DNA from 3 places in the Halomonas alkalicola genome. Region 3 is predicted to be linked to each of the others. Evidence: predicted binding sites of a transcription regulator. Region 3 holds the regulator's gene; each other region holds the start of a gene.

Region 1 (3,754 bases), 310 kb from region 3:
CGGCCAGATCCGGCGCCACCAGCAGGGTGGCCTCCCAGGCGATCGCCAGCGGGGCCAGCGCCACGGCGCCCTGCTTGGCCTCGGGCTGGCCGGAGAGCGGATCGAGGTGGGCGGCGAGCAGACGGCCGGCCAGGGCCGCACCGCTGAAGCGGTCGTTCCAGTGCATCGGCACGAACACCTCGCCGCGCCGCTGGCCCTTGGCGAGCCGCACTCGTCCGACATAGTCGCCGCCGGCGCCACGCAGTCGCGCCAGCTGCTGGTCGGACACCCCCCAGGCTGCGGCATCGGCCGGGGCCACCTCGATAAAGGGCTCGGGGCGGTGGTTCATCAGCCGCGGCGAGCGGGCGGTGCGGGTCATGGTGTGCCACTGGTCGCGGATGCGCCCGGTGTTGAGGCGCAGCGGTCGCGCCGCGCAGAGCGCCTGCTCGGGCCCGCGGGGGCGCACCGGCACCAGGCGGGCCAGGCCGTCGGGGGTGGCGAAGCGGCCCTCCTCGAACAGCCGCGCGGTGCCGCGGGGCGCGGCGGCCGTGACCGGCCACTGGATGGGTGCGAGGGCGTCGTAGGCGGCGCGGTCGAGCCAGGCCAGCCCGGAGATATCGAACAGCCGCTCGCCCGGAGTGCCGGGAAGGTTCTCGAAGCCGGAGAGCCGGGCGTGCTCGTCGAAGATCTCCGCCGGGTGCGCGTAGGCGAAGGCCTCACCGTAGCCCAGCCGGCGGGCCACCTCGCAGATGATCCACCAGTCGTGGCGCGCCTCCCCCGGCGGCGGCAGCAGGCCGCGCTGGCGGGAGATGCGCCGCTCGGAGTTGGTCACGGTGCCGTCCTTCTCCGACCAGGAGGATGCCGGCAGCACGATGTCGGCGTACGCCAGCAGGTCGGTGTCGGCGACGCACTCGGAGACGATCACCAGCGGGCACTGCTCGAGCGCTGCCCGTACCCGGTCGGCACGGGGCAGGCTCACCGCCGGGTTAGTGGCCATGATCCACAGGGCGTGAATCTCGCCGCGCTCGATCGCCTCGAACAGGTCTACCGCCTTGTGGCCGGGGGCCTCGGGGAGGCTCGGCGTGAGCGAGGGCGTCGACCAGAAGCGGGTGACCCGATCGATGGCGCCGGGGCTGTCGTAGTCCATATGGGCGGCCAGCTGGTTGGCCAGGCCCCCCACCTCGCGGCCGCCCATGGCGTTGGGCTGGCCGGTGATCGAGAAGGGGCCGGCCCCGGGCAGGCCCAGCTTGCCGCCGGCCAGGTGGCAGTTGATGATCGCATTGCCCTTGTCGGTGCCGCTGCTGGACTGGTTGATCCCCTGGGAGAAGGGGGTCACCACGTGGAGCTGGCTGGCGAACCAGTAGTAGAAGGTCTCCAGGCGCTCCGGGTCCAGGTCGCAGTCGGCGGCCACGGCCGCCAGCGAAACGTCATCCTCCCGGGCCGCCGCCAGGGCCGCGTCCAGCCCCCGGGTATGGCGCGCCAGATAGAGAGCATCGAGCCTGCCCCGGTCGGCCATCCAGGCCAGCAGGCCGTTGAACAGCCGGGCATCGCTGCCGGGGCGAAGACCCAGGTAGAGATCGGCGATCTCGCAGCTGTCGGTGACCCGGGGGTCGATCACCACCACTCGCATCAGCGGGTTGCGGGTCTTGGCCACCTTGAGGCGCTGGTAGAGCACCGGGTGGTTCCAGGCCAGGTTGGACCCCACCAGCACCACCAGCTCGGCCTCCTCCAGGTCCTCGTAGCTGCAGGGCACCGCATCGGCGCCGAAGGCGCGCCGGTGGGCGGCCACCGCCGAGGCCATGCAGAGCCGCGAGTTGGTATCCAGGTGCGGGGTGCCAATGAAGCCCTTGAAGAGCTTGTTGGCGACATAGTAGTCCTCGGTGAGCAGCTGGCCCGAGAGGTAGGCGGCCACCGCCTCCTTGCCATGCTCGCGACGGGTGGCCGCCAGCCGCTCGGCCACGGCATCCAGGGCCGTGGCCCACGCCACCTCGCGGCCGTCCACCCGCGGCCGCATCAGCCGGCCCTGCTCGCCCAGGGTCTCGTGCAGCGCCGAGCCCTTGACGCAGAGGCGTCCGTAGTTGGCCGGATGGTCGGCATCGCCGGCCACCGCGGTCAGCTGCCCGTCCGCCAGGGTCGCCCGGACCCCACAGCCGACGCCGCAGTAGGGACAGGTGGTGCTGATGTGCCGCATGGCAGTCTCCTGCTGTTGTCGTTTCCAAGGCCCATGAACGCAGACGCCCGCCGCGTCCCGGTCTGGCCAGGAAGCGGCGGGCGTCGTTGCCCCGAGAGGCGCCGACATGGCGCCTTATGGATACCCAGGGCGATGCAAGCGGGGTGCCAACCCGCCCTACCCCGTGCCTGACGCCTGGCTTTTCGCGCCGTGCCCGCCACGGGGTGCCACCTCGCGCCGGGTCGACGCCGCCGAAACCTGCCTCATCGCGGTGCACACCCCCCTTTTGCTGCACCAGCGAGGCGCTCCCCCGGCACCCGCCCTCTCCCGCCACGCCGCCGCCAGGCCTCGGCAACCCATTGATTAAACGAAATGTATGGCGCGACAACCGCCTGCTGGCGAGATTCTTGATGGGTCTGCTCAGACGGCGATCAACGGCGATCGCCCGTCAACGAACATCAGGCAAGGGCGCCTCGCACCCGTCTCTCCACGAGACGGGGTCGAGGCGCCCTTTTGCGTTCACCCACAGGCAGAGGAGGAGCTCCATGCCTCCGCACAGCACCCAGGCACCCCAGGACCCACTGGTCATCGTCGGCAACGGCATGGCCAGCCACCGGCTGCTGGAAGCGTTACTCAGGCAGCCGGCCAGGCCTGCCCGCATCACGGTGATCGGCGAGGAGCCCACTCCCGCCTACAACCGCATCCTGCTCTCGCCGCTGCTGGCCGGCGAACTGGAGCGCGACACCCTGACCCTGCGCTCGGCCGAGTGGTATGCCGAGCAGGGCATCGAGCTGATCCTCGGCGAGCGCGTCACCGAGATCGATCGTCAGGCGCAACGCCTGACCACCGATGCCGGACGCCACCTGGCCTATGGCCGCCTGGTGCTGGCCACCGGCTCGCGCCCGGCGCTGCCGTCGCTGCCCGGCATCCGGCTCGCGGGCGTCCATGCCTTCCGCGACCTGAACGATGCCGCCACCCTTTCCGACTGCGCCAGCCGCGGCGGCAGCGCCGTGGTGATCGGTGGCGGCCTGCTGGGCCTGGAGGCCGCCGAGGGGCTGCGCAAGCGCGGCATGGCGGTCACCCTGCTGCAGCGGGCGGAGCACCTGATGAACCGCCAGCTCGATGCCACCGCTGCGGGCCTGCTCGAGCAGGAGCTCGTCGGCCGCGGGCTCGAGGTCATCACCGGCGCCCGGCTGGCCGCCCTCGAGGACGATGGCCAGGGCCGTGTCGCCGCCGTCTGCCTCGAGGGGGGGCGCCGCCTGCCCACCGACTGCGTGGTGGTGGCCATCGGCATCGCGCCCAACGTCGAGCCGGGGCGAGCCGCCGGCCTGGCGGTGGACCGCGCCATCCGGGTGGATGGGTACCTGACCACCTCCGACCCGGCGATCTTCGCCCTCGGCGAATGCTGCCAGTTCGAACAGCACACCTATGGCCTGGTGGAGCCGATCTGGCGCCAGGTCGAGGTGCTCGCCGCCCACCTCGCCGGTGAAGCGGTCGGCGGCTACGCGGAGCGCCCCAGCGCCACCCGGCTCAAGGTCAGCGGCGTCTCCCTCTATGCCTTCGGCCCCACCGAGCCGGGCGAGGAGCACGAGGTGCTCGCCTACC
Region 2 (3,754 bases), 1.1 Mb from region 3:
TTGAGGAAGATCACCTCACCGAAGCTGAGGCTGTCGCGGGCCGCCGGCAGGGTCCGCAGCACCGCGAAGTACCAGAAGAAGATCTGCAGCAGCAGCGGGATATTGCGGAAGGTCTCGATGTAGCCGCTGGCCAGCCGGGCGATCAGCCAGTTGGGCGAGAGCCGGGCGATGCCCACGGTGAAGCCGATGACGGTCGCCGCCAGCACCCCCAGTGCCGAGACCAGCAGGGTATTGAGCAGCCCCACCAGGAAGGTGCGGCCATAGGTGCTCTGGGAGGAGTAGTCGATCAGGCTCTGGACGATGCCGAAGCCCGCAGTGTTGCCCAGGAAGCCGAAGCCGGTGGTGATGCCTCGCGCGGCAAGGTTGTCCTGGGTGTTGCCGATGATGGTGAGCAGGAAGGCCGCCACGGCGGCCAGCAGCAGCACCTGGAAGAAGAGCGCCCGCTTGGCGCGGTCGCGCCAGAACGGGGGGCGTGGGCCCGCGGGGCGGCGGGCCGGGTGTCGAACGGACATGGGAAGTCTCCGCCTGGATCCGTCAAGCAGGATTCACGCCGGCCGCCCCGGATCTGCCGGGACGGCCAGCGGGGAAGGCGCCGGGGCGAGGGGTGCCGCCCCGGCCTCCGGGCTCAGCGGATCGGCGGAGCGTACTGGATGCCGCCGTCGGTCCACAGGGCGTTGAGCCCGCGCTCGATCTCCAGCGGGGAGTCCATGCCGACGTTGCGCTCGAAGCTCTCGCCGTAGTTCCCCACCTGCTTGACGATCTGGTAGGCCCAGTCGGCGGAGAGGCCCATGCCCTCGCCGTAGTTGCCGTCCTGGCCCAGCAGGCGCGCGATGTCCGGGTCATCGGACTCGAGCATCTCGTCGACGTTGTCGCTGGTGATGCCCATCTCCTCGGCGTTGAGCATGGCGAACAGCGACCACTTCACGATGTTGAACCACTGGTCATCGCCCTGGCGCACCACCGGCCCCAGCGGCTCCTTGGAGATGATCTCCGGCAGGATCTTGGAGGCGTCCGGATCGGAGAGCTGGATGCGCAGGGCGGCCAGCTGGGAGGTATCCGAGGTGAGCACGTCGCAGCGGCCGGCCTCATAGCCGCCCACGGTCTGCTCGGAGGTATCGAAGACGATGGGGTCGAACTCCATGCCGTTGGCGCGGAAGTAGTCGGCGACGTTGAGCTCGGTGGTGGTGCCGGACTGCACGCAGATCGCCGCCCCGTCGAGCTCCTTGGCGCTGTCGATGCCCATCTCGGTGTGGATCATGAAGCCGATGCCGTCGTAGAAGGTCACCCCGGTGAAGTTGAGGCCCAGGGTGGTGTCGCGGGTGGTGGTCCAGGTGGTGTTGCGGGAGAGCACGTCCACCTCGCCGGACTGCAGCGCGGTGAAGCGCTCCACGGCGTTGAGCGACACGTAGCGCACCGCTTCGGCGTCGCCGAAGACCGCGGCGGCCACGGCGCGACAGACGTCGACATCCAGGCCCTGCCACTCGCCCTCGTCATCCGGGGCCGAGAAGCCCGGCAGGCCGTCACTGACGCCACACTGCACCGCCCCGCGGTTGCGGGTCTCCTCCAGGGTGGAGGCCTGGGCGACACCGGCGGCGGCCAGGGTCAGGGCGCCGGCGGAGGCCAGCAGCATCAGCTTGTTCTTCTTGTTCAGTATGGGGATCGTCCCTCGCTAGATGAGATCGTTGTCCATTGTTGAGACGTGCCGGAGCACGTCTCTGGACACTAGCAAGGATCGTTCCAGCCCGGTTAGCCTGCCGCGATCGCGCCATTTCAACGCAAGCGGCGGCGGCCCCACCCACGTGCAGCGCCCCGTTTCGGGCGGCCGCGCGAAGCCGCTCACCATTCGGGTGCATGCACGGCCGAACGTCGCCTGGGCAGGGGCTCAGCGCAGCCAGCGCCGGAAGGCTGCCAGCAGCAGCACCGCGAAGGTAGCACCGAGGGAGTTGGCGAGGATATCGGCCCAGTCGCCGCCGCTGCGGCCCGGCACCGGGATCTGGGCGACTTCGATGGCGATGCCGTAGAGCACGGCAACCAGGAAGGCGAGCGGCAGGCGCACCCCGGCCAGGCCAATCAGCCCGGCGAGGCCCGCATAGCCGATGAAGTGGTTGAGCTTGTCCCACGGCAGGTTCGAGGGCATCTGGCTGCCCGGCGTCAGGCTGCCCAGGGCGATGGCCAGCGCCCCGAGAACGGCCAGCGCCGCCCAAAGGCGGCGCCGGTCGTGCAGACGTTCAAGCCAGGTCAGCAGGGGCCTCTCAGCCATGCTGGATCCGGCGGTGGTAGGCCGGGCTCAGCTCGTGCAGCGCCTCCATGAAGGCGGTGACGTTGTCCGGGTTGGTGAACTGGCTGATGCCGTGGCCCAGATTGAAGACGTGGCCGGGCCCCGCGCCGTAGCTGTCGAGGATGCGCGCCACCTCGGCACGAATCGCCGCAGGACGGGCAAACAGCACGTTGGGGTCCAGGTTGCCCTGCAGGGCCACCTTGTGGCCGACCCGGGCGCGGGCATCGGACAGTTCCGTCGTCCAGTCCAGGCCCACCGCATCGGGGCCCGCCAGGGCGATGTCCTCGAGCCACTGGCCGCCGTTCTTGGTGAACAGGATGACCGGCACCTTGCGCCCGTCGTGCTCACGGATCAGGCCGGCGACGATCTGCTCCATGTAGCGCAGCGAGAACTCCAGATAGGCCGGGGTGGAGAGCGCCCCGCCCCAGGTGTCGAAGATCTGCACCGCCTGGGCGCCGGCGCGAATCTGGGCGTTGAGGTACTCGGTGACCGCCGTGGCCAGGGTGTCGAGCAGGTCATGCATCACGCTGGGCGTGTCGTAGAGCATCGTCTTGACGTGGCGGAAGTCCTTGCTGGAGCTGCCCTCCACCATGTAGGTAGCGAGCGTCCAGGGGCTGCCGGAGAAGCCGATCAGCGGCACCCGGCCGTTGAGCTCGCGGCGGATGGTGGAGACCGCCCGCATCACGTAGTCCAGGTCGCGCTCGGCGTCGGGCACGCTGAGCGCCGCCACGTCCTCGGCGGTGCGCACCGGCTTGCGGAATTTCGGTCCCTCGCCGGTCTCGAAGTAGAGCCCCAGGCCCATGGCATCGGGAATGGTGAGGATATCCGAGAAGAGGATCGCCGCGTCCAGCGGATAGCGCTCCAGCGGCTGCAGGGTCACCTCGCAGGCCAGGTCATGGTTGCGGCAGAGATCCATGAAGTCGCCGGCCTCGGCGCGGGTGGCGCGGTACTCCGGCAGGTAGCGGCCGCCCTGGCGCATCATCCATACCGGGGTGCGGTCGACAGGCTGACGCGCCAGGGCGCGCAGAAAGCGATCGTTCTTGAGTTCCATGCAGGCGGTCATCCACGGGAAATGTCGCGCCATTGTAGCGCATCACCGCACGCCAGGCTTGACCGAGGCCAAGCTCCACGGTGGCGGCGGCGCCGGCTCGGCCTGATCTCAACGCGCCCGTGAGCCACGCCGCCGTTCCTGCTAGAATGGCCCACCACTCTGCGGCACCGCCCGCGGCCTGATACCGAGGTACCCAGTGACGATTCGCTTCATCGCCGCCTCTCGACTGCCCACCCCCTGGGCCACCTTCACCATGCACGGCTTCGAGGACGAGGCCACCGGCAAGGACCATATCGCCCTGACCCTGGGCGACGTGGCCAACGGCGAGCCGGTGCTGGGGCGGGTCCACTCCGAGTGCCTGACCGGCGACGCCCTCTTCTCGATGCGCTGCGACTGCGGCTACCAGCTCCAGGAGGCTCTCAAGC
Region 3 (3,754 bases):
CTTCCTCGACCGCCGCGTGGTCCAGGCCCGCAGCGAGGGCGAGGGTGTCGAAGGACGCCAGCGCATCCGCATGACCCTACAGCCCGAGCAGTAAGGCCGCCCATGAAGACCCTCCATGCCCGCCACCTGGCCAAGAGCTACAAGCGTCGCCGCGTTGTCCAGGACATCAGCCTGGCCATCCGCCAGGGCAGCATCGTCGGCCTGCTCGGCCCCAACGGCGCCGGCAAGACCACCTCCTTCTACATGATCGTGGGGCTGGTGCGCGCCGACGCCGGCGAGGTGGCCATCGACGGCCTGGACCTGTCCCGGGCCGCCATGCACCAGCGCGCCCGCGCCCGGGCCGGCATCGGCTACCTGCCCCAGGAGGCGTCGATCTTCCGCAAGCTGTCGGTGGCCGACAACATCATGGCGATCCTCGAGACCCGCAAGGATCTCGACCGTGAGGGGCGCCGCGCCCGCCTCGAGCAGCTGCTCGAGGAGTTTCACGTGACCCATATCCGCGACAACCTCGGCATGAGCCTCTCCGGCGGCGAGCGACGGCGTGTGGAGATCGCCCGGGCCCTGGCCACGGAGCCCGCCTTCATCCTGCTCGACGAGCCCTTCGCCGGCGTCGACCCCATTTCGGTGGGCGAGATCAAGGGGGTCATCCGCCAGCTCAAGGCCCGCGGCATCGGCGTGCTGATCACCGACCACAACGTGCGCGAGACTCTGGATATCTGCGACACCGCCTACATCGTCGGTGACGGCAAGATCATCGCCGAGGGCAACGCCGAGGCGATCCTCGCCAACCAGCGGGTGCGCGAGGTCTACCTGGGCGAGGACTTCCGGCTCTGACCACAATCCCCTGATATGCCTGTCGTTATTAGATGACGGCATACCGATTGCGGGTGGCACAGAAGTTGCTTAACAAGCGCTTGCATGCCCGCGTCGCCCGCGCTAGGGTGAGGCCTTCCGGCCACTTCCCGGCACAAGAGGGCAGACGATCACGATGGCCATGAAAGCCTCCCTTCAGCTCCGCGTCGGCACGCAGCTGACCATGACGCCCCAGTTGCAGCAGGCGATTGCCCTGCTGCAGCTCTCCACCCTCGACCTGCGCCAGGAGATCCAGCAGGCCCTGGAGTCAAATCCCATGCTGGAGCTCGACGAGGGCTTCGGCGAGCAGGCGGTGAGCGAGGCCCCCGAGGACGACTGGGCCAGCGAGATTCCCGACGAGCTCAGCACCGACAGCGACTGGTCGGACACCTACCAGGACCTGGGGGCGCCGGCCGGCGGCGAGGGCCCCGATTTCGAGCGCGAGGCGAGCGCACAGAGCCTGCAGGGCCACCTGGCCTGGCAGCTGGCGATGACCGACCTCGACCCCCGCGAGCAGCAGATCGCCGAGAGCCTGATCGATGCCGTGGACAGCGCGGGCTACCTGGCGCAATCCCTCTACGAGATCCGCGACGGCCTCAAGTCCCAGGGGCTCGGCGGGCTGCGCAGCGCCGAGGTGGAGCAGGTGCTGCTGCGCCTGCAGCAGTTCGAGCCCACCGGCGTCTTCGCCCGGGACCTGCGCGAGTGCCTGATGCTGCAGCTCGCCGCCCTGCCCGACGACACCCCGCTGCTGCCCCAGGCGCGCCGCCTGGTGCGCCAGTTCCTCGAGGCCCTGGCCGGCGACGACCGTCGCCTGCTCAAGCGCCGCCTCGGCCTCGACGACGACGCCCTGGAAACGGCCATCGCCCTGGTCCGCTCCCTGGACCCGCGCCCCGGAAGCGCTTACTCCAGCCTCGAGAACGACTACGTGATCCCCGACCTGGTGGCACGCCAGGACAGCCGCGGCTGGCACGTGGAGCTCAACCAGGAGGCGCTGCCCCGTCTGCGCATCCAGCCCGACTACGCGGCGCTGATCCGCCGCGCCGACAAGAGCCAGGACAACCAGTTCCTCAAGGACCACCTGCAGGAGGCGCGCTGGCTGATGAAGAGCCTCTCCAGCCGCAATGACACCCTGCTGCGGGTGGGCCGCGAGATCATGGCCCGCCAGCTCGACTTCCTGGAGCAGGGCGAGGAGGCGATGAAGCCGCTGATCCTGGCCGACATCGCCCAGGCCGTGGAGATGCACGAATCGACCATCTCCCGGGTCACCACCCAGAAATACATCCACACTCCCCGGGGGGTGTTCGAGCTGAAGTTCTTCTTCTCCAGCCAGGTGGGCGGCAACGGCGAGGGCGACGCCCACTCCAGCACCGCCATCCGCGCACGGATCCGCAAGCTGATCCAGGAGGAGCCGCCGCGCAAGCCGCTCTCCGACAGCAAGCTGGTGACCCTGCTCGAGGAGGCCGGCATCCAGGTGGCCCGCCGCACGGTCGCCAAGTACCGCGAAGCCATGGGCATCCCCTCCTCCAGCGAGCGCAAGCGGCTGCGTTGACCCCATCTCCCAGCATGCCTCGGGGCGGCGGCCGCGTCCCGTGCCGGCCGCCGCCGGGAGACGCTTCGATGACCTGCATCAGGCCCGCCACGGCGGCGTCAGGCCGGGGGGTATGCAAGGCAGGAAAAAGGGTTACAATCGACCCACAACCAACGAGCAAGGAGCGTGTCATGCAAGTCAATATCACCGGCCATCATGTGGAACTGACCGATGCCCTGCGTGGCTATGTGGACGAGAAGCTGGCTCGCGTGGAGCGCCACTACGACAACATCACCAACGTGCAGGTGACCCTGTCCGTGGAGAAGGAGCGCCAGCACGCCGCCTGCACCCTGCATGCCGCCGGCGCCGACCTGCATGCCGAAGCCCAGGACGGCGACATGTACGCCGCCATCGACGCCCTGGCCGACAAGCTGGACCGCCAGCTGGTCAAGCACAAGGAGAAGGCCCAGGCCCGCGCCCAGGGCGCCGGCGCTCGCTGAGCCCATCATGTCACTGGAAGCCATCCTGCCCCCGGAGCGCACCCTGTTCGGCGTGCCCGGGGGCAGCAAGAAACGGGTGCTGGAGTTCTTCAGCACCTTCATCGCCCAGAATACGCCAAGCCTCGACAGCCAGGAGGTATTCAGCCGGCTGATCGGGCGCGAACGCCTGGGCAGCACCGGCATCGGCAACGGGGTGGCCATCCCCCACGCCAGAAGCCCCCACTGCAAGGCCCCCATCGCCGGCTTCCTGAAGCTGGCCGAGCCGGTGGACTTCGACGCCATCGACGGCGAACCCGTCGACCTGGTGTTCGTGCTGCTGGTCCCCGAGGAGGCCGATGACGCCCACCTCGCCCTGCTGGCCCAGGTGGGCGGGGTGATGAACGACGCCGACACCCGCAGCGGGCTGCGCCGCAGCGAAAGCCAGCGCGAGCTCCACGAAAGGCTCATCGAGGCGATTCGACGGCAGGGATAGCGCCCACGGGCACCCGGCCAGATTGACGACCAGGAGATCCCCCATGCAGCTCGTGATCATCAGCGGCCGCTCCGGCTCGGGCAAGTCGATCGCGCTGCAGGCCCTGGAGGATCTCGGCTACTACGCCATCGACAACCTCCCGGCCATGCTGCTCGGCTCGCTGGTCGATGAGCTGGGTAGTTCGGAGTCGCCACGCTCCTCCATCGCCGTCAGCATCGACGCCCGCAACCTGCCGCAGGCCCTGCAGAGCTTTCCCGCCCAGCTGCAGGCGCTCCAGGCCCGTGGCATCGCCTGCCAGGTGATCTACCTCACCGCCGATGCGCGCATCCTGCTCGAGCGCTACTCCGCCACCCGACGCCGCCATCCGCTGACGCGGGACAGCCAGATGACCCTGGCCGAGGC

The links. The regulator sigma-54, encoded in region 3, starts transcription at its own class of promoters, with help from an activator protein. The targets are predictions, from matches to a motif close to TGGCACNNNNNTTGCTNT.
Region 1: a site for sigma-54 is predicted at 2,302-2,319, ahead of B6N23_RS05950 (nitrate reductase). Genes of this name have one in related genera too.
Region 2: a site for sigma-54 is predicted at 1,723-1,740, ahead of B6N23_RS09560 (amino acid ABC transporter substrate-binding protein). Genes of this name have one in related genera too.

What each region holds. Positions count from the first base shown of each region.
Region 1 is NZ_CP131913.1:1,247,666-1,251,419, forward strand. Features, by position in the region: gene B6N23_RS05950 (nitrate reductase) at 1-2,170, opposite strand, end outside; gene B6N23_RS05955 (NAD(P)/FAD-dependent oxidoreductase) at 2,695-3,754, shown strand, end outside.
Region 2 is NZ_CP131913.1:1,997,911-2,001,664, forward strand. Features, by position in the region: gene B6N23_RS09555 (amino acid ABC transporter permease) at 1-512, opposite strand, end outside; gene B6N23_RS09560 (amino acid ABC transporter substrate-binding protein) at 626-1,654, opposite strand; gene B6N23_RS09565 (VanZ family protein) at 1,883-2,260, opposite strand; gene hemE (uroporphyrinogen decarboxylase) at 2,253-3,329, opposite strand; gene ribA (GTP cyclohydrolase II) at 3,526-3,754, shown strand, end outside.
Region 3 is NZ_CP131913.1:941,880-945,633, forward strand. Features, by position in the region: gene lptA (lipopolysaccharide transport periplasmic protein LptA) at 1-94, shown strand, start outside; gene lptB (LPS export ABC transporter ATP-binding protein) at 103-834, shown strand; gene B6N23_RS04545 (RNA polymerase factor sigma-54) at 989-2,401, shown strand; gene hpf (ribosome hibernation-promoting factor, HPF/YfiA family) at 2,572-2,880, shown strand; gene B6N23_RS04555 (PTS sugar transporter subunit IIA) at 2,888-3,352, shown strand; gene rapZ (RNase adapter RapZ) at 3,396-3,754, shown strand, end outside.